Regions from separate parts of the Pseudarthrobacter sp. ATCC 49987 genome, predicted to be linked through region 4. Evidence: riboswitches for the same ligand, from Rfam matches in the RefSeq annotation. Region 4 holds a riboswitch; each other region holds the start of a gene.
The links. Region 4 has a riboswitch for S-adenosylmethionine ahead of metX (homoserine O-acetyltransferase MetX). Riboswitches for the same ligand answer to the same signal wherever they lie in the genome.

Region 1 (4,291 bases), 1.6 Mb from region 4:
CTCCTTGGTGCCCAGGATCGCGCCGCCAAGCACCCTGCCCTGGCCGTCGATGTGCTTGGTCCCCGAATACACGATCACATCCGCGCCAAGCTCACCGCAGCGCTGCAGCAGGGGAGTGGCAAAGACGTTGTCGACGACGACGGTCGCGCCGGCGGCATGCGCCAGTTCGCTCACGGCGGCGATGTCCACGATTTCCTGCATCGGGTTCGACGGCGATTCGAAGAAGACCGCCGTCGTCGGCTCCGAGAGCGCAGACCGCCACTGCTCCAGGTCCGGGCCGTCCACGAAAACCGTCTCGACACCCCAGCGGGGGAGGATCTCGTTGAGGATCACGAAGCACGAGCCGAACAGCGACCGGGCCGCGACGATGCGGTCGCCGGCGGCCAGCAGGGCGCCGAGCGCGGTGAAGACCGCGGACATGCCCGAAGCGGTGGCAAAACAGGCCTCGGTGCCTTCGAGCAGCCGGAGCCGCTCCTGGAAGGTGGCCACCGAGGGGTTGCCGTAGCGGGAGTAGACGAAGCGTTCGTCCTCGCCGGTGAAGGCGCGCTCCGCGGCGGCCGCGGATTCGTAGACGAAGCCGGAGTTCAGGAAGATCGGCTCGGTGGTTTCCTGGAAGCCGGTGCGGTCGAGGCCGCCGCGGACAGCCTGGGTGTCGGCGCTCCAGCCGGCGGCATCAGGGTTGAAGGTCACTTAGTGCTTTCCAAGGTTGGTGGGCAGGCCGCGGTTCTTCCAGCCGTTCACGGTGCGTTCGCCGTGGCGGTCCGGTGCGCCTTCGAAGCCCTCGAGGACGTTGTAGGAGGTGAAGCCGGCCTCCGTTGCTGCGAGTGCCGCGGCGACGGACCGGGCGCCCGAACGGCACAGGAAGACCAGCTCGGTTCCTCGGCCTTCCGGGGCCTGCTGTTTCAGCTGCCGCGTTAGCTGTTCGATGAACTGCGAATTGGGGATCCCGCCGGCCAGATTCCACTGGATGAAGAGCGGATCGTTCCGTCGTTCGCCCGCGGCCGCGGTGTCTGGGATGCCGATGTGGGCCCATTCGGCCTCGGTGCGGACGTCCACCAGGAGGGCGCCGTCCTCGAGCTTGGCCCAGGCCTCCTGCGGGCTGAGGTCTCCGGCGTAGCTCACGCGTGGCCCTCGCCGTCGAACTCGAGATCATCCACGGCGTTGGCGACGGCGGCATCGGCGCTGGCGATAGCTGCCGGCAGCACCACGGCCTGGGCCACGATGACGCTGCTGCCGTTGAACGTGGCGGCGGGGCTGCCGTGCAGCACATAGCCCTCGGCGAGGGCGGCCGAGACGCGCTCGCAGAATGCCCGGTCGTCGGGGCCGGTGAACAGGCGGTACGCCAGTTTCTCCTCGGCGGTACCGGGGACTGCGGGGGCTGGGGCTGGTGCTGTAGTGGGGACAGCGGGGGCGGACGCGTCAGGCACGACGGATCTCCTTCTCTTTCACGCTTGCAGCTCGAATGGTCGATATGCCGAGTATTCACCTGAGGCACCCCGCCGCGAAAGGGAGGGTTGCCGACCGGCCAGTCAGGGCTTGGCACCGGTTCTCATTACTCACCCAAAAACGTAGCACCTGTGACGTTGGCCCGCATCGCCGCCGTCGTCATGTTAAGTAACGGCGGACCGGGTACCGGCCGCCAGACCTGAGTACCCCGTGCCCGGGCGGCCCACTCCGGCCTCCGCAATTACGAGTACCCGCTACTCGGGCTTTCCGACAGACCCCTCGCCTTTACTAAAGGGGCACGTCCAAGAGTGCCCAGAAGGTCTCATGAAGCACGAAACTCGCCGGGGGGCAATTCCACATGGTGTCGATCCACGTACCGCGCCCGTCCATCATTGGTCGCCCCCTGGGACGGCCATGAAGCCCCGGGTTCTGCTCACCGGCGCCGGCGGTTCCGCGGGCCGGGCCCTGGCAGCCCAGCTCAAATCCCGGGGCATCCCCGTCCTGGGCACTGATATCCGTGAGCTTCCGCCCAAGGCCGGCATCACCGTGGTGCCGGTGCCGCCGGCAAGCGACCCGGAGATGGTCTCGGCGCTCCGCCGCCTCGTCACCCGGGAGGGAATCAACGTGGTCATCCCAACCGTGAGCTCGGAACTTCCGCTTCTTGCGGCGTACCGGGCCGCATTCGGCGCCGACGTACGCGTCATCATCGGCGATCCCGGGCCGGTGTCCGTCGCCCATGACAAGCTCTTCACCGCCTGGCAGCTGCAGTCCTCAGGCATACCCGTTCCCCGCTTCGGCGTTCCCAGTGACTTCGCCGACGCGGAAGCCGCTATGGCGGCGCTGGGAGGCCCCGTCGTCGTCCGGCCCCGACTCTCCTGCGGGGCGCACGCCGCCGTGGTCATCGACGGAAGCGGGGATGTGGACTGGCGCCGGCTGCCGGACGGCCAGATGGTCCAGGAGTTCATTCCCGGTCCGGGGTACGGACCCATGGTCTTCGGTACTCCGGCGCACAACGGAAGCGCGCCGTTCGTCGTCGTCGTGGAAAAGATCGAACTGGACCGCGGCGCCGTTGGCAAGGCAGTCGTGACGCGGCGTGTGGAAGTGGACGAAGACATGGACGTGGGCAACGTGGCCATGGCGGCCGTGCGCTCGCTCGGACTGGCAGGGCCGGTCGACGTCGATGTGCGCCGCCGCGCGGACGGGACCCCGGTGGTCCTCGACGTGAACGCCCGTTTCGGCGCGAACAGCTGGCGTGCCCCGGAACTGCTCGACGCGGTGCTGGCGTCCTTCGCGCTGCCGTCGTTCAACCCGGCATCCTTCAGGGGTGCCGCCCGCGCGTACGCCGGTGCCCTGGTCTGACCCCGCGTTGCCTGTCTGTTGCGGCGGGGCTTATTCGATGGTGGCGTAGAGCGCGTTGAGCTCCGCGGTGAGTTGCTTGCGCAGCTCCGGCGTGCCGATTTCCTTGCCGTCGATGTGGTTGACGGGCGCCAGCAGGCGGATGCTGGAGATCAGCCACACGGCGTCGGCGTCGTACAGGTCGCGGGGCTCCAGCGGGCCGTAGCCCAGCTCCCAGCCGGCCGCCTTCGCCGCCGTGAACAGGGCCCCCTGCGAGGTGCCCGGCAGGATCCCGCTGTCGAGCTGGGGCGTGATGAGCCGCCGGACGGTGCGGACCCCGCCGGCCCCGTCGTCGGCGGTCTCCAGGTGCGCGAGCAGGACGGTCGACGTCGGACCCTCCAGGACCCGGCCGTCCGCCGAGGTGAAGATGACGTCGTCCGCGCCCTGGGCGTGCGCGTAGCGGAGCGCGGCCATGTTGACGGCGTAGGAGAGTGTCTTGGCGCCCATGAGCAGCCACGGCGCCCGCTCCCCGACTTCGCTGTCGTAGCCGCGGTCCAGCAGGATGACGTCGACCCCGGTCTCACGCTGGCGCCTCCCGGCCGGTCCGGGTGCGGAAGCCTGGACCCAGCAGGTGGGCCCTGCCGCACCTTCGACGCCGCGGGTCACCAGGAGCTTGACCACGAGCTCGTCGTCATCGGTGGTCCCGGCGCCGGGCACATGCTGGCGCCGGTATTCGCTGATTGCCGTCGCGATGGCCCGGCGCCAGGCGTCCTCGGCCGGGATGTCCAGGTCCAGGAGCCGGGCTGAACCGGCCAGCCGGTTCAGGTGCGCCTGGAGCTTGCGGGGCTGCCCGCCCACGGCCAGCAGCGACTCGAAAACACCGTCGCCGCGGGTGGCGCCCTGGTCCGTGGCCATCAGCTGCGGCTTAGTGGCATCGGCCAGCCGGCCGTCGTCGAACGCGGGATCGAGGAAGACCAGCACCGGGGCAGGGGCGGGGGCGGCGGCAGGAGAAGTCATGGCTTCAGCTTAGTGCGGCGGGGAACGGGGTAGGATTTGACGATTGCCCGTTCCGGAACTGTTCCGCGGGTCTGGAGCTTGAGGGGTTCGCCTGTGCTGTGGCCATTTTCGCTGGCGGAAACGCTGCCGTCCTGGGTGATCATGATTCTGACTGTGGTGGACCTGGCCATCCGGGTGCTGCCCCTCGGCATCATCCCCGGAAACCGCCGGCCCACGACGGCCATGGCCTGGCTCCTGATCATCTTCTTCGTCCCGGCCGTGGGCCTGGTCCTCTTCCTGCTCTTCGGCAACTTCCGTCTCTCCCGCAAACGCCGGGCGCAGCAGGACGCCGTGAACACCCGGGTGCGCGCGGGCACCTCGGAACTGGCGATGCTGGAAAGCACCTACGAAGGCCCGGACTGGGTGCTGTCCGCGGCGGAACTGAACAAGACCCTGGGCTCGCTGCCGATGGTGGACGGCAACCACGTGGAGCTCCTGCCCGGCTACCCGGACT
Region 2 (4,291 bases), 910 kb from region 4:
CCGGCGCCCACACGGGTGGTGTAGGCCTTGATGATGCCGATGGAGCGCGAGATGCGGGTGGGGCCGATGCCCGAGCCCACGGAGGCGCCGCCGGCCGTCGGGTTCGAGGAGGTCACGAACGGGTAGGTGCCGTGGTCGACGTCCAGGAACGTGGCCTGGCCGCCCTCCATAAGGACCACCTTGCCCTCGTCCAGCGCCTTGTTCAGCACGAAGGTGCTGTCGATGACCAGCGGGCGCAGGCGTTCGGCGAAGGACAGGAAGTAGTCCACGATCTCGTCCACCTCGATGTCGCGGCGGTTGTAGACCTTGACCAGGAGTTCGTTCTTCTGCCGCAGCGAGCCTTCGACCTTCTGGCGCAGGATCGAGGCGTCAAAGACGTCCTGGACACGGATGCCCAGGCGGGCCACCTTGTCCATGTACGCCGGGCCGATGCCGCGGCCGGTGGTACCGATCGCGCGGCTGCCAAGGAAACGCTCGGTGACCTTGTCCAGGACCTGGTGGTAGGGCGCCACGAGGTGGGCGTTGGCGGAGATCCGCAGCTTGGAGGTGTCCGCGCCGCGGGCTTCCAGGCCGTCGATCTCCTGGAACAGGGCCTCCAGGTTCACCACGCAGCCGTTGCCGATGATCGGGACCGCGTTCGGGCTCAGGATGCCGGCCGGAAGGAGTTTGAGCTCATACTTCTCACCGCCCACGACGACGGTGTGGCCGGCGTTGTTGCCGCCGTTCGGCTTCACGACGTAGTCGACGCGGTGGCCGAGCAGGTCAGTGGCCTTACCTTTGCCTTCGTCGCCCCATTGGGCTCCGACGATCACGATTGCTGGCATGGGATCCTCCCCCATTCGTTCGGGCCGAAGTCCGTGTGATTCACCAGGGTGGTCACCGGAGCTCAGCGCCGTTCATGAGAATGCCCCGAATCTACCGCTGTGCTCTTACCATCAACGCCAGAGTCCGGGGCTCTTACCACCCAAGTTTAGCCGATCCCGGTGGCGGCAGTTCATTTGACCATCCAATGGACTTCCCGCCGGTTGCGCGCGTCACCCGGTGTCCAGCCAGCGGGAATGCGCCGGAAAGACTTGCGCAGGCCTGCCGGGTGGAATTAGGTAAGAGTTGACCATCCCGAGCGGCCGAGGGACCTGGACCGTTGACGCCGCAGCAACCCTGCCCGGACACAGCCCGCTGATCTGCGGCCGCCGTGACGGCAAGGGTGCTACCGCCAGGACCGATGGAAAGGAAGCACCCCCATGCAGCAGAACGCGCAGCAGAACACCGACCATATCCGCGCCACCCACGCCGGCTCGTTGCCCCGCACCCCGGAGCTCATCGCCGCGAACGAGGCCAAGGAGGCAGACGGCATCACCCCCGAGTTCCTGGACCTGCTGGAAACCTCCGTGGTGGACATCGTGCAGCGCCAGAAGGACCTCGGCATCGATATCCCCAACGACGGCGAATACGGGCACACCATGTCCAGCTCGGTGGACTACGGCGCGTGGTGGAACTATTCCTTCAGCCGGCTTGGCGGCCTTGAACCGACCGATGTGGACCGCTGGGCTGACGCCGCGGTGCACCGCTCCAGCCCGGGCCACATCGTGCTGACCTCCTTCCCGGACCGGCGCGACCGGCAGAAGTTCAACGACGCCTACAACGATCCGTCCTCCGGGATCCTGGCGCACCGCAAGAGCGTCACGCAGCCGAAGATCGCCGGCCCGCTGCGCTACACCGGGCAGGCCCTGGTGAACTCGGACATCGCCAACCTCAAGACCGGCATGGCCGCCGCCGGGCTGTCCGAGGGCTTCGTCGCTTCCCTGTCCCCGGGCTCCTGCGCCCGCGTCGCGAACGAGTACTACAAGACCGATGAGGAGCTCCTCTACGCCTGCGCCGACGCGATGCGGGAGGAGTACAAGGCCATCATCGACGCCGGCCTCACGGTCCAGCTCGATGACCCGTCGCTGGCCGAAAGCTGGGACCAGATCAATCCGGAACCGAGCCTGGCCGACTACCTCAAGTTCATCCAGCTCAGGGTAGAGGCCACCAACTGGGCCCTGCGCGATCTCCCCCAGGAACAGATCCGGTTGCACGTCTGCTGGGGTTCCTGGCACGGCCCGCACACCACGGACATCCCCTTCGCGGACATCATCGGCTCCGTCCTGCAGGTCAACGCCGGGGGCTACTCTTTCGAGGCCGCCAACGTCCGCCACGAGCATGAATGGCGTGTCTGGAAGGACACCAGGCTTCCCGACGGAAAAGTCATCATCCCCGGTGTTGTCTCCCACGCCACCAACGTCGTCGAGCACCCGGACCTGGTGGCTGACCGGATCGTGCGCTTCGCCCAATTGGTGGGCCGGGAAAATGTGATTGCCTCCACAGACTGCGGTCTCGGCGGCCGCGTGCACCCGCAAATCGCCTTTGCCAAGCTGGAATCCCTGGGCGAAGGCGCCCGCCGCGCCACTGCCCGGCTCTGGTAGAGGACCTTCGGCCGGCCCGTCATTTCGCAGGGCTTGATAGACTAATAAGGATCGACCAGGAATCGGTCCACACCACATTTTCAAACCGCACCGTATTCGGCGTGCCCCCGGACGGTCTGGCAGCTTCACCAATCCCGCAGGAGACTCAGCAACATATGACAGCCTTGGCCACTGAAAATTCCCGCGAACAGCTTTTGAGCCGCCGCTACGAACCTAGCGTCGCGGCTGTCAACGAACTGTGCGACACGCTGCAGGCAACCAAAGCTGGCACGAATGTTCCCTATGTGGACCCGATGCACGACATCGATGAGTGCCGCATCATCAGCCTCTTCTCCAACATCGGAACAGAGGATGAGTCGGGCTTCATCACCGCCGGCGACGAGGAAGCCGCCACCCGCCTGCTCGGCGTCCAGTGGAAGCTGGGCCTGCGCCCCGAGTACGTGATGCCGTGGAACGTCCACCCCTGGTACGTCCCGGACGAGCCCAACGGCAAGTTCACCCCGGACCAGATTTCCGCAGGCCTGAAGCCGCTGCTGAAGTTCCTCGCCGTCGTGCCCCGTGCCTCGGTGATCGTCGCGCACGGCACCGAAGCCAACCGCCTCGCGAACCTTCTCCTCAAGACCGAGGTGCCCATGATCTGGCGCCGCGGCCTCAAGACCTATAAGGTCCGCTCGCTCAGCGGCCGCGCCTTCGCCGGCACACCGGCCCGGCAGGAGCAGTACCTCGAGGAAATGGGCACCGTCTACGCCGACGCCATGGCCCGCACCGGCCTGGCAAAGACCAGCTGATCCCACTTCCGCCACGACGACGGCGGGCGCCCACCTTCTGGTGGACGCCCGCCGTCGTCGTTTAACCCCGCGTTGCTTGTTGGTGCCGGGGCGGTTAGCGCTTTTCGGCCTCGATGGCTGCCTTGGCAGTGGGGTCGGAGTCCTTGAGGAACTTCTCGATCCGCTCCGGCTCCTCGGCTTCGCCGATGGCCGCGGAGGCGCGGCCCAGCGAATACAGGGCGCGCAGGAAGCCACGGTTCGGTTCGTGTTCCCAGGGGATGGGCCCGACGCCGCGCCAGCCGTTGCGGCGCAGCGAATCCAGGCCGCGGTGGTAGCCGACACGGGAGTAGGCATACGAGTCGATGGTCCGGCCCTCGGTCCAGGCTTCCTCGGCCAGCACGGCCCAGAGCAGCGAGGACGTCGGGTGCTTTTCCACCAGGTCCAGGGCTTCATGGCCGGCATCCAGCGCCGCGTAGACCTCGGTCTCGGCGGGCAGGAGCGTCGGCTCAGGACCCATCAGGTTCTTGCGGAATTCGTCCGACATGCCTAGAACGTCTTGCCGGTGGAGCCGAGCTGCTGGGCAGCCTCGGCGACGCGGGCCGCAAGGCCGGCCTCGGCGGAGGCGCCCCAGACGCGGGGATCGTACAGCTTCTTGTTGCCGACCTCGCCGTCGACCTTCAGCACGCCGTCGTAGTTGCGGAACATGTGGTCCGCCACGGGCCGGGTGTAGGCGTACTGGGTGTCGGTGTCGATGTTCATCTTGATCACACCGTAGGAGACCGCGTCGGCGATTTCCTTCTCGGAGGAGCCGGACCCGCCGTGGAAGACGAGGTCGAACGGGTTGGCCTTGCCGATCTTGGCGCCGACCTGCTGCTGGATGTCCTTGAGGATTTCGGGGCGGAGCTTGACGCCACCGGGCTTGTAGACGCCGTGCACGTTGCCGAAGGTCAGCGCCGTGATGTAGCGGCCGTTCTCGCCGGAGCCGAGGGCGTCGATCGTGGCCAGGGCGTCCTCGACCGTGGTGTAGAGCTTGTCGTTGATGGCGTTCTCGACGCCGTCTTC
Region 3 (4,291 bases), 1.5 Mb from region 4:
ACCAGGCCCGCGTCGTAGCCTTCCACCGAGAAGTTGACGACGCCGATGGTGCCGGTGCCCGGGACGGCTCCGGATCCCGCGTCGAAGGAAACGTCGAAGGAAGCACTGTCCGGGAAGATCTGGTGGACGCTCACGCCGTCGATCCGGGCAAGGCCCTCGACGAGGAAGGACCGGATGGCGTTTTCGTGCGCGTGCCACTGCTCCACATCCAGGTCGGCGATGACCTGGGTGGCCCGGGCCAGCGTGGCGGCGCCGAGGACGTTGGGGGAGCCGCCTTCATGCCGGGCCGGACCGGTGGTCCAGCTGACAGCGTCGATCCGGGCGTCCTGCACGGCTCCGCCGCCGGCCAGGTGCGGGGTGCCGGCGTCGAGCCAGTCGGGACGGCCGATCAGCACCCCGGCGCCGAACGGCGCGTAAAGCTTGTGCCCGGAGAAGGCGAGGTAGTCGACGTCGTCCGCGGCGATGTCGATCCGCCGGTGCGGCGCCAACTGGGCGGCGTCGACGACGATCCGGGCGCCGTAGTCGTGGGCAAGGGCGGCGAGGGCCCGGATCGGCAGGATCTCGCCGGTGACGTTGGAGGCGCCGGTGACGGCGAGGAGGCTGACGCCGCCGTGGGCGAGTTCCCCACGGAGCAGTTCCAGGGTGGCGGCGAGGGTCGGCGCGGCGATGACGCTGCGGTGGGGCACCCGCTGCCACGGCAGCAGGTTGGCGTGGTGCTCGATGTCGAGGTAGAGCACCTCGCCGGTGTGCACGCCGTCGACGGCGGGCAGGCAGCCTGCCAGCAGGTTCAGGGAGTCGGTGGTGTTCCGGGTGAAGATCACCGAATCGTCCGGCCGGCCGCCGACGAAGTCGCGGACAATGGTCCGGGCATTCTCGTAGACCGAGGTGCTGATCTGGGAGGCGTACCCGGCACCGCGGTGGACGCTGGCGTAGAACGGCAGGATCTCGTTGAGGTAGGCCGAGACCACGGACAGGGCAGGGGCCGAGGCGCCATAATCCAGATTGGCGTAGCGGACGTGCCCGCCCTGGATGAGGGGGGCCTGGATCTCCGCGCCGGTCACCGCGGCCAGCGGCCGGCGGGTGGCGGCGAACCGCGCCTGGGGACGGGCCCGGCCGGCGCCGGACTGGAGTTCAGGGGTGGCAGGAATCGTGGCAGTCGTCATGGGACCTCGCTCGAAAAGGACCCCACATACCGGGGATCCGCGCTTGCCGGGTCCGTTCCGGACCGGCCAGGTCGTCACCCGGGGCACCCCACCGCGAATGGAGGGTTGCCGGCCAGCAAACCGGGGTTTCGCGCTGGCACTCGTGACCTGTGTCGAGCCTAGGCCATGCCTGCTGCCGCGGAAAAGGCAGGGCAGGAATGTGAAGTGTTTTGTTACGGGACGCGTCCGGACCTGCAGGACGACGCCGGAATTCCCTACAGCAGGTCGTCGAGCCCCGGGTTGAGGCGCTTGAGGACCTCCGAGTGCAGGATGGAGTTGGTGGCGAGGGCGTTGCCGCCGAACGGGCCGTCTTCTCCTTCGAGGGAGGTAAAGCGCCCGCCCGCCTCCGTGACGATCGGGACCAGCGCGGCCATGTCGTAGAGGTTCAGTTCGGGCTCGCAGGCGATGTCGACGGCGCCTTCGGCCACAAGGCAGTAGGACCAGAAGTCGCCGTAGGCGCGGGTGCGCCAGACTTCCTCGGTGAGGCCGAGGAACTCATCGAGGTTGCCGCGCTGCTTCCAGCCGCCCAGGCTGGAGTAGGACAGCGAGGCGTCCGAGAGTTTGGAGACGTTGGAGACTTTCAGCCGGGTGGCGGCCGCCAGCGACCGGCCCATGTACGCACCGGCGCCCTTGGCGGCCCACCAGCGTTTGCCCAGTGCCGGGGCGCTCACGACGCCGACGACCGGCTCGCCCTCGTCAACAAGGGCGATCAGCGTGGCCCAGACGGGGACGCCGCGGACGAAGTTCTTGGTCCCGTCAATCGGGTCGATGATCCAGCGGCGGGAGCCGTGGCCGGAGCTGCCGAACTCCTCGCCGAGCACGGCATCGCGCGGCCGGGACCGGGACAGCTGGCCGCGGATGGCTTCCTCGGCCGACTTGTCGGCGTCGGTCACCGGGGTCAGGTCCGGCTTCGTCTCAATCCGAAGATCGAGCGCCTTGAAGCGGCTCATGGTCTGGGAATCTACGGAATCTGCCAGTACATGGGCAAGGCGCAGGTCATCGTTGTAGCTCGAAGCGGGTTGACTCATGGTTCCAAACTACCGCCAAAGCGGGCGGGGGAGCGGTAGGCTGCGCCGCAGCCCGCTAGGAGACGGTGCCCAGTTCCTTGACGTCCTGGGCTTCCATGCGGGGATCTGTTCCGAGCAGGCGGCGGAGTGAGGCGAGCCGGGCCGGGCCGGATTCGCCCGCATGGCCGGCGGCCACCCAGGCGTCCACGCCGCAGTTGACGGCGCTGGAATCGTGTTTGCAGCCCCGCTCGCAGTCGTCGGTGCCAGGCTCAAGATCGGGGAAGGACCGCAGGATGCGGTCCGGGTCCACATGGGCCAGGCCGAAGGAGCGGATGCCCGGGGTGTCGATGATCCAGCTGCCTGCCGGCGCATCGTTGACCTTGAGGGCCAGCGCGGAGGAGGAGGTGTGGCGGCCGCGCCCGGTCACGGCGTTGACGCCGCCGGTGGCGCGCTCGGCGCCGGTGAGGGCGTTGACCATGGTGGACTTGCCGACGCCGGAGTGGCCCAGCATGACGGTGACCTTCCCATCGAGATGGGCGCGAAGCTGGGAGACGGCGTCCTTGTCCAGCCGGGCGGAGAGCCCGTCGTCCGAGCGGGCATCGATGCCGGACGCGGCGGAGTCCGCCGTTTTGGAGATGATGACCGGGAAGTCGAGGTGCTGGTAGTTGGCGAGGAGTTCCGCGGGGTCCTTGACGTCGGCCTTGGTGACGAGCAGCAGCGGCTCGATGCCGGCGTCGTACGCGGCCACGAGGGCACGGTCGATGAACCCGGTCCGGGGCTCAGGATTGGCGGCCGCCACCACGATCACCAGCGTGTCGGCATTGGCGACGACGGCACGCTCGATCGGGTCGGTGTCGTCGGCGCTGCGCCGCAGCAGTGTTTTGCGGTCCTGGATCTTGACCAGACGTGCGAGGGTGTCCGGTTCGCCGCTGACGTCCCCGACAAGGGAGACGAAATCGCCGGCGACGACCGGGTTCCGGCGCAGTTCCCGGGCGCGGGCGGCGATGATCTTGCGTTCCCCGGGGGTGCCTTCGGCGACGACGGCGGTGTAGCGTCCGCGGTCAACGGTGATGATCCGCCCGGTGACGGCGTCCTCGTAGGCGGGCCGGTCCTTGGTGCGGGGCCGGGTGCCTTTCTTGTTGGGGCGGATCCGGACGTCGGATTCGTCCCAGGAGTCAGTGCTGCGTGCCACCGGAGGCGGCCTTCTCTGCGGGGGTTCGCTGCGCCAGCATGGCTTCCCAGAGCTGCGGGAAGTCGGGCATGGTCTTGGCCGTGGTCGCAATGTCCTCGACCTCGATGCCGGGGATGGCGAGGCCCAGGATGGCGCCGGCTGTGGCCATGCGGTGGTCCGCGTAGCTGTGGACGACACCCCCGTGCAGCGGTGCGGGCCGGATGATGAGGCCGTCGGAGGTCTCCTCGGCGTCGCCGCCCAGGCGGTTGATCTCGGCCACGAGGGCGGCGAGCCGGTCCGTTTCGTGCCCGCGGAGGTGGGCGATGCCGCTCAGCCGCGAAGGCCCGGTGGCCAGGGCGCAGAGGGCGGCGACCGTGGGGGCGAGCTCGCTGGTCTCGTCGAAGTCCGCGCCCTTGATGTCCGGGCCGCCCGTAACGGTCAGGGTGCCGTCCGTGAGTGTGACGGTGGCCCCCATCGTCGTGAGGATGCTGCGCCACAGATCGCCGACCTGGGTGGTCCCGGGCGGCCAGTTGGGAATGCGGACGGTGCCGCGGGTGGCCAGGGCCGCTGCGAGGAAGGGGCCGGCGTTGGAGAGGTCCTGTTCGATCCGGAGGTCAAAGGCGCGGATGGGCCCGGGGGAGATCACCCAGTGGTTCGGGCGGGAATCGTCCACGGCCACGCCCACGCCGCGGAGGACGGCGACGGTCATGTTGATGTGGTCCAGGCTCGGCACGGGCTTTCCCGCCTGCTCCCCGCTTTGATGTTCGAGGCTTTGATGTTCGAGGCTTTGATGTTCGAGGTGCAGTCCCTCGGTGAAGCGGGCGCCGGCCAGGAGCAGCGCGGACACAAACTGCGACGACGCACTGGCATCAATGACGAGGTGGCCGCCCCGCACGGTGCCGGAGCCGTCG
Region 4 (4,291 bases):
TTTTTTGAGGCCGGACGTCTTGACGTCGGTCTCTTCTGCGCGCCTTGCGGCCGCGTTTTCCGTGCTCATTTCGACTCCTTTGGCGTCGTCGTCGACGCCTCGTGGACCATTTGGGAGGAGGGCGCTTGTGATGTGAGACACGCGGCGCCATTCCCCACGAGTATGGTCGCTTCCGGCCCGGGCCTCAACGGCCATTAGTGCAGAGCGCATCTGCAAAAATGCACACCGGACGCGGTTTTTAGTCGAAGGACTAGCCGAAGAAGTACTGCCGGAGCTGGTCGTTGAGCTGGCCGATCTCAGTGAGGAAGCCGTCGTGTCCGATCGGCGCCTCGATGGTGTGCACGGTGACGTCGCCCGGCAGGGCGTCGGCGAGCGCCTGGGACTGGGCCGGGAAGTACAGCCGGTCCGAGTCGACGGCCGCCACCAGGAACTCCGCGGTGGCCGGTGCCAGGGCCTCCGTGAGGGCGCCGCGGCCCCGGCTGATGTCATGGCTCATGAGCGCCTCGGTGATGGCGATGTAGCTGTTCGCATCGAAGCGGCGGACCAGTTTGTTGCCCTGGTGGTCGAGGTAGCTCTCCACTTGGTAGCGCCCCCGCCCGGCGAGGGATCCGGCTTCCAGCGGAGCCTCCGCGCCCTGGGCGTTCCGGCCGAAGCGGCCGTCCAGCTCCGCGGCCGACCGGTAGGTGATGTGCGCGATCCGCCGGGCCAGCGCAAGGCCCGCTTCCGGTTCGGGCCCGCCGTAGTAGTCCCCGCCGTTGAAGTTGGGGTCCTGCCGGATGGCGAGCGTCTGCGCCTGGGCGAAGGCAATCTGTTCTGCGGTGCTGCTGGCCCCGACCGAAATGACGCCGCAGCGCTGGACCCGTTCCGGGTGGCTGACGGCCCACTCCAGGGCACGCGCCCCGCCCAGGGAGCCACCCAGCACGGCGTACCAGCTCCGGATGCCCAGGGCGTCCGCCAGCCTGGCCTCGGCCTCGGTAGTGTCCCGCAGCGTCACGAGCGGGAACCGCGAGCCCCACGGCTTCCCGTCGGGCGCCGCCGACGAGGGCCCGGTGGAGCCGTAGCAGCCGCCGAGGATGTTGATGGAGACAACGAAGTATTTGTCCGTGTCCACGGGGGCGCCGGGGCCGGCGAGCTGCTCCCACCAGCCCGGTTCCTCGCTGGCGCCCCGCGTGACGTGGGTGTCACCCGTCAGCGCGTGCTCGATCAGCACGGCGTTGGAGCGTTCCGGGTTCAGGGTCCCCCACGTCTCGTAGCCGAGGGTGACGTCCGGCAGCCGGGCGCCGGATTCGAGCTCCAGATCCCCGATCCGGAGGTACTGGACCGTGCCGTCGAGGACTGCGTCAGCAACGGGCGCGCCAGCAACAGACGTGTCAGGGACACTGCGACCCGGGACCGGGGATTGGGGGGCCTTGCTTACAGGTGCACCCTGGCGGGTGGCGGCAATCGTCATGTGGGACCTCACTTCGCGCTTGCCCGCCGTCAGCTGACCGGCGGGCCAGGTCTTCACCCGGGGCACCCCACCGCAAAAGGAGGGTTGCCGGCCAGCAAGCCGGGGCTGTCGCTGGCACTCATGACCTCCACCGAGTCTACGAAATGCGGCGGCCCGGTGGCGAAGATTGTGACGCCCGTATGACTCCCGGCGTCGTCAGCTGCGATTATCCGGGCCCCGGCGCCCGCGCCATACGGCAGGGACGCCCGGGCCCTGGCGGACATCAGGCGGACTTGGCCGCACGGAATCCGGCGTCAAGGTCGGCGAGGATGTCGTCGATGTGCTCCAGGCCCACGGAGAGCCGCACGAGGCCGGGGTTCACGCCCGCAACCGTCTGCTGTTCCGGCGAGAGCTGGCTGTGGGTGGTCGACGCCGGGTGGATGACCAGCGAGCGCACGTCCCCGATGTTGGCCACGTGTGAGTGCAGTTCGAGGGCGTCCACAAAGCGTTTGCCGGCCTCCGCTCCCCCGGCGAGGTTGAAGGAAACGACGGCGCCGGTCCCCTTCGGACCGTACTTGCGGCCGCGCTCGTACCAGGGGCTGGAGGGCAGCCCGGCGTAAGCGACGGATTCGACGTCGTCCCTGGCCTCGAGCCATTCGGCCACCTTGACGGCGTTGGCGACGTGCCGCTCCATGCGCAGGCTCAGGGTCTCGATGCCCTGGGCGATGAGGAAGGCGTTGAACGGGGACACCGCCGAACCGAGGTCGCGCAGCAGCTGGACCCGCGCCTTGAGGATGTAGGACAGGTTGGCGCCGAGGGCACCGTCCGCACCAAGGTCCCGGGCGTAGACCAGTCCGTTGTACGTGGGGTCCGGGGTATTGAAACCGGGGAAGCGCTCCGGGTCCTTGCCGAAGTCGAAGTTGCCGGAATCCACGATCACGCCGGCGATGGCCGCGCCATGTCCGCCGAGGTACTTGGTCGCGGAGTGCACCACGATGTCTGCGCCCCACTCGATCGGGCGGATGAGGAACGGTGTGGAGAGGGTGTTGTCCACGATCAGCGGCACGCCGGCCTCGTGGGCCACCTGCGAGATGCCCTCGATGTCCAGCACGTCCTGGCGGGGGTTGGAGACGACTTCGCCAAAGAACAGTTTGGTATTGGGCTGAACGGCATCCCGCCACTGCGCCAGGTTGTCCGGGTCCGCCACGAAGGTCACGGAGATGCCGAACTTCTTCAGCGTGTGCGCCAGCAGGTTGTAGGTGCCGCCGTACAGGCTGGGGCTGGCCACCACATGGTCGCCGGCCTCCGCGACGTTCAGGATCGCAAAGGTCTCCGCGGCCTGTCCGGAGCTCAGCAGCAGCGCCGCTAGTCCGCCTTCCAGGCTGGCCACCCGCTGCTCCACAGCGTCCTGGGTGGGGTTGCCGATCCGGGTGTAGATGGGAGCCAGTTCGGCCAGGGCGAAGCGGTTGGCGGCGCTTTCGGCGCTGGGGAAGACGAACGACGTCGTCTGGTAGATCGGCAGCGACCGGGCACCGGTGGCGCTGTCCGGCTCCTGGCCGGCGTGGATCTGACGGGTTTCGAAGGACCAGGCACTGGACATCGGGACACTCCTTAGGGGACCGGGCACAGGAAGCACCAGAGCCCCTGGGCCCGGGTCCACACTGGTGCCGCGCTTGCCCTCCGGCGGGTGCCGGACGGCCAGGTCTTCACCCGGGGCACCCCACCGCGAAACGAGGGTTGCCGGCCAGCAAGCCGGGGCTGTGCGCTGGCACTCATGACCTGACCCCAGTCTAGGAAGCGGTTCCGGGCCCTGGATAGCTTTGTGACGAACATGAAGTTGCCCGGCCGGCGCACCCGGCCGCGGCCTTCAGATCCCGGCATTGACGCGGAGAAATGCCGGGCCGGACAGCCCACGGGAGGACATCCCATCACGGTTAGGAGAACCTAAGCTGAGAGCCGCATCACAAAGTGTCAAGATGAGGGCATGCGCATGGATCACGTCTCTTACGCCTGTGAACAAGATGGCCTAGCTGCCACCACCGAACGAATTGCGTCTGCCCTCGGCGTGGAAGCCGTGAAGGGCGGAGTACACCCCCGATTCGGGACCCGCAACATGATTATCCCGCTCGCGGGACACAAATACGTTGAAGTCGTGGAGGTCCTGAACCACCCGGCCTCCGACAAGGCGCCCTTCGGCCAGGCCGTCCGTGCCCGCTCCGAAGCAGGCGGCGGCTGGATGGGCTGGTGCGTCGAAGTTGACGACCTCGCCCCGTTCGAGGAGCGGCTGGGACGCGCTGCCGTCAACGGCAACCGCAAGTTCCCGGACGGCCGCGAACTGGTCTGGAAGCAGATCGGCATCCTCGGACTCATCGCCGATCCCCAGGTCCCCTACATGCTCAAGTGGGAGGGCGATCCGGAACTCCACCCGTCCAAGGCCTACGAGAGCAACGTCAAGATGTCCGCGCTCACGATCGCCGGCTCGGCGGAGCGCGTCACCGAATGGCTCGGTGTTCCGGTCGAGAAGCCGCTGGAGGACGTGGCCGTGAACTGGCTCGCTCCCCGCGGGACACCCGGCATCCTCTCCGTCACCTTCGAGACAGCTTCCGGAGCCGTCACCATCTGAGTTCCTTACCGCCCCACACTTCGGCCGCCATCAGCGGGTGCCAATGACGTCACCCACCGATGGCGGCCGAAATCTTTTTAAGCCAACGCGGGGTCAGCCGAGGCCGATGGCCTTGCCGAAGAGGCTGAAGCCGACGAACGCCACGATGTCCAGTGCGGCATGGGCGATCACCAGCGGCATCACGCGGCGGGTCCGGAGATAGACCAGCGCGAAAATCACACCCATGATGGCGTTGCCGG

Region 1: linked by a shared signal. The riboswitch ahead of GXK59_RS18925 (DUF1737 domain-containing protein) and the one ahead of metX (homoserine O-acetyltransferase MetX) in region 4 are both predicted to bind S-adenosylmethionine.
Region 2: linked by a shared signal. The riboswitch ahead of GXK59_RS15540 (cobalamin-independent methionine synthase II family protein) and the one ahead of metX (homoserine O-acetyltransferase MetX) in region 4 are both predicted to bind S-adenosylmethionine.
Region 3: linked by a shared signal. The riboswitch ahead of GXK59_RS04630 (aminotransferase class V-fold PLP-dependent enzyme) and the one ahead of metX (homoserine O-acetyltransferase MetX) in region 4 are both predicted to bind S-adenosylmethionine.

Annotation. Positions count from the first base shown of each region.
Region 1 is NZ_JAABNS010000001.1:4,085,802-4,090,092, forward strand. Features, by position in the region: gene GXK59_RS18915 (O-succinylhomoserine sulfhydrylase) at 1-690, opposite strand, end outside; gene GXK59_RS18920 (rhodanese-like domain-containing protein) at 691-1,122, opposite strand; gene GXK59_RS18925 (DUF1737 domain-containing protein) at 1,119-1,427, opposite strand; SAM riboswitch class IV at 1,443-1,557, opposite strand; gene GXK59_RS18930 (ATP-grasp domain-containing protein) at 1,861-2,805, shown strand; gene GXK59_RS18935 (aminodeoxychorismate lyase) at 2,836-3,798, opposite strand; gene cls (cardiolipin synthase) at 3,940-4,291, shown strand, end outside.
Region 2 is NZ_JAABNS010000001.1:3,361,937-3,366,227, forward strand. Features, by position in the region: gene GXK59_RS15535 (adenylosuccinate synthase) at 1-824, opposite strand, end outside; SAM riboswitch class I at 1,109-1,229, shown strand; gene GXK59_RS15540 (cobalamin-independent methionine synthase II family protein) at 1,242-2,462, shown strand; gene GXK59_RS15545 (uracil-DNA glycosylase) at 2,618-3,250, shown strand; gene GXK59_RS15550 (DUF3151 domain-containing protein) at 3,345-3,773, opposite strand; gene fbaA (class II fructose-bisphosphate aldolase) at 3,776-4,291, opposite strand, start outside.
Region 3 is NZ_JAABNS010000001.1:990,881-995,171, forward strand. Features, by position in the region: gene GXK59_RS04630 (aminotransferase class V-fold PLP-dependent enzyme) at 1-1,163, opposite strand, end outside; SAM riboswitch class IV at 1,198-1,311, opposite strand; gene hisN (histidinol-phosphatase) at 1,418-2,230, opposite strand; gene rsgA (ribosome small subunit-dependent GTPase A) at 2,286-3,401, opposite strand; gene aroA (3-phosphoshikimate 1-carboxyvinyltransferase) at 3,385-4,291, opposite strand, start outside.
Region 4 is NZ_JAABNS010000001.1:2,455,579-2,459,869, forward strand. Features, by position in the region: gene GXK59_RS11550 (MFS transporter) at 1-69, opposite strand, end outside; gene metX (homoserine O-acetyltransferase MetX) at 251-1,450, opposite strand; SAM riboswitch class IV at 1,461-1,576, opposite strand; gene GXK59_RS11560 (bifunctional o-acetylhomoserine/o-acetylserine sulfhydrylase) at 1,713-3,029, opposite strand; SAM riboswitch class IV at 3,094-3,209, opposite strand; gene GXK59_RS11565 (VOC family protein) at 3,414-4,052, shown strand; gene GXK59_RS11570 (CPBP family intramembrane glutamic endopeptidase) at 4,146-4,291, opposite strand, start outside.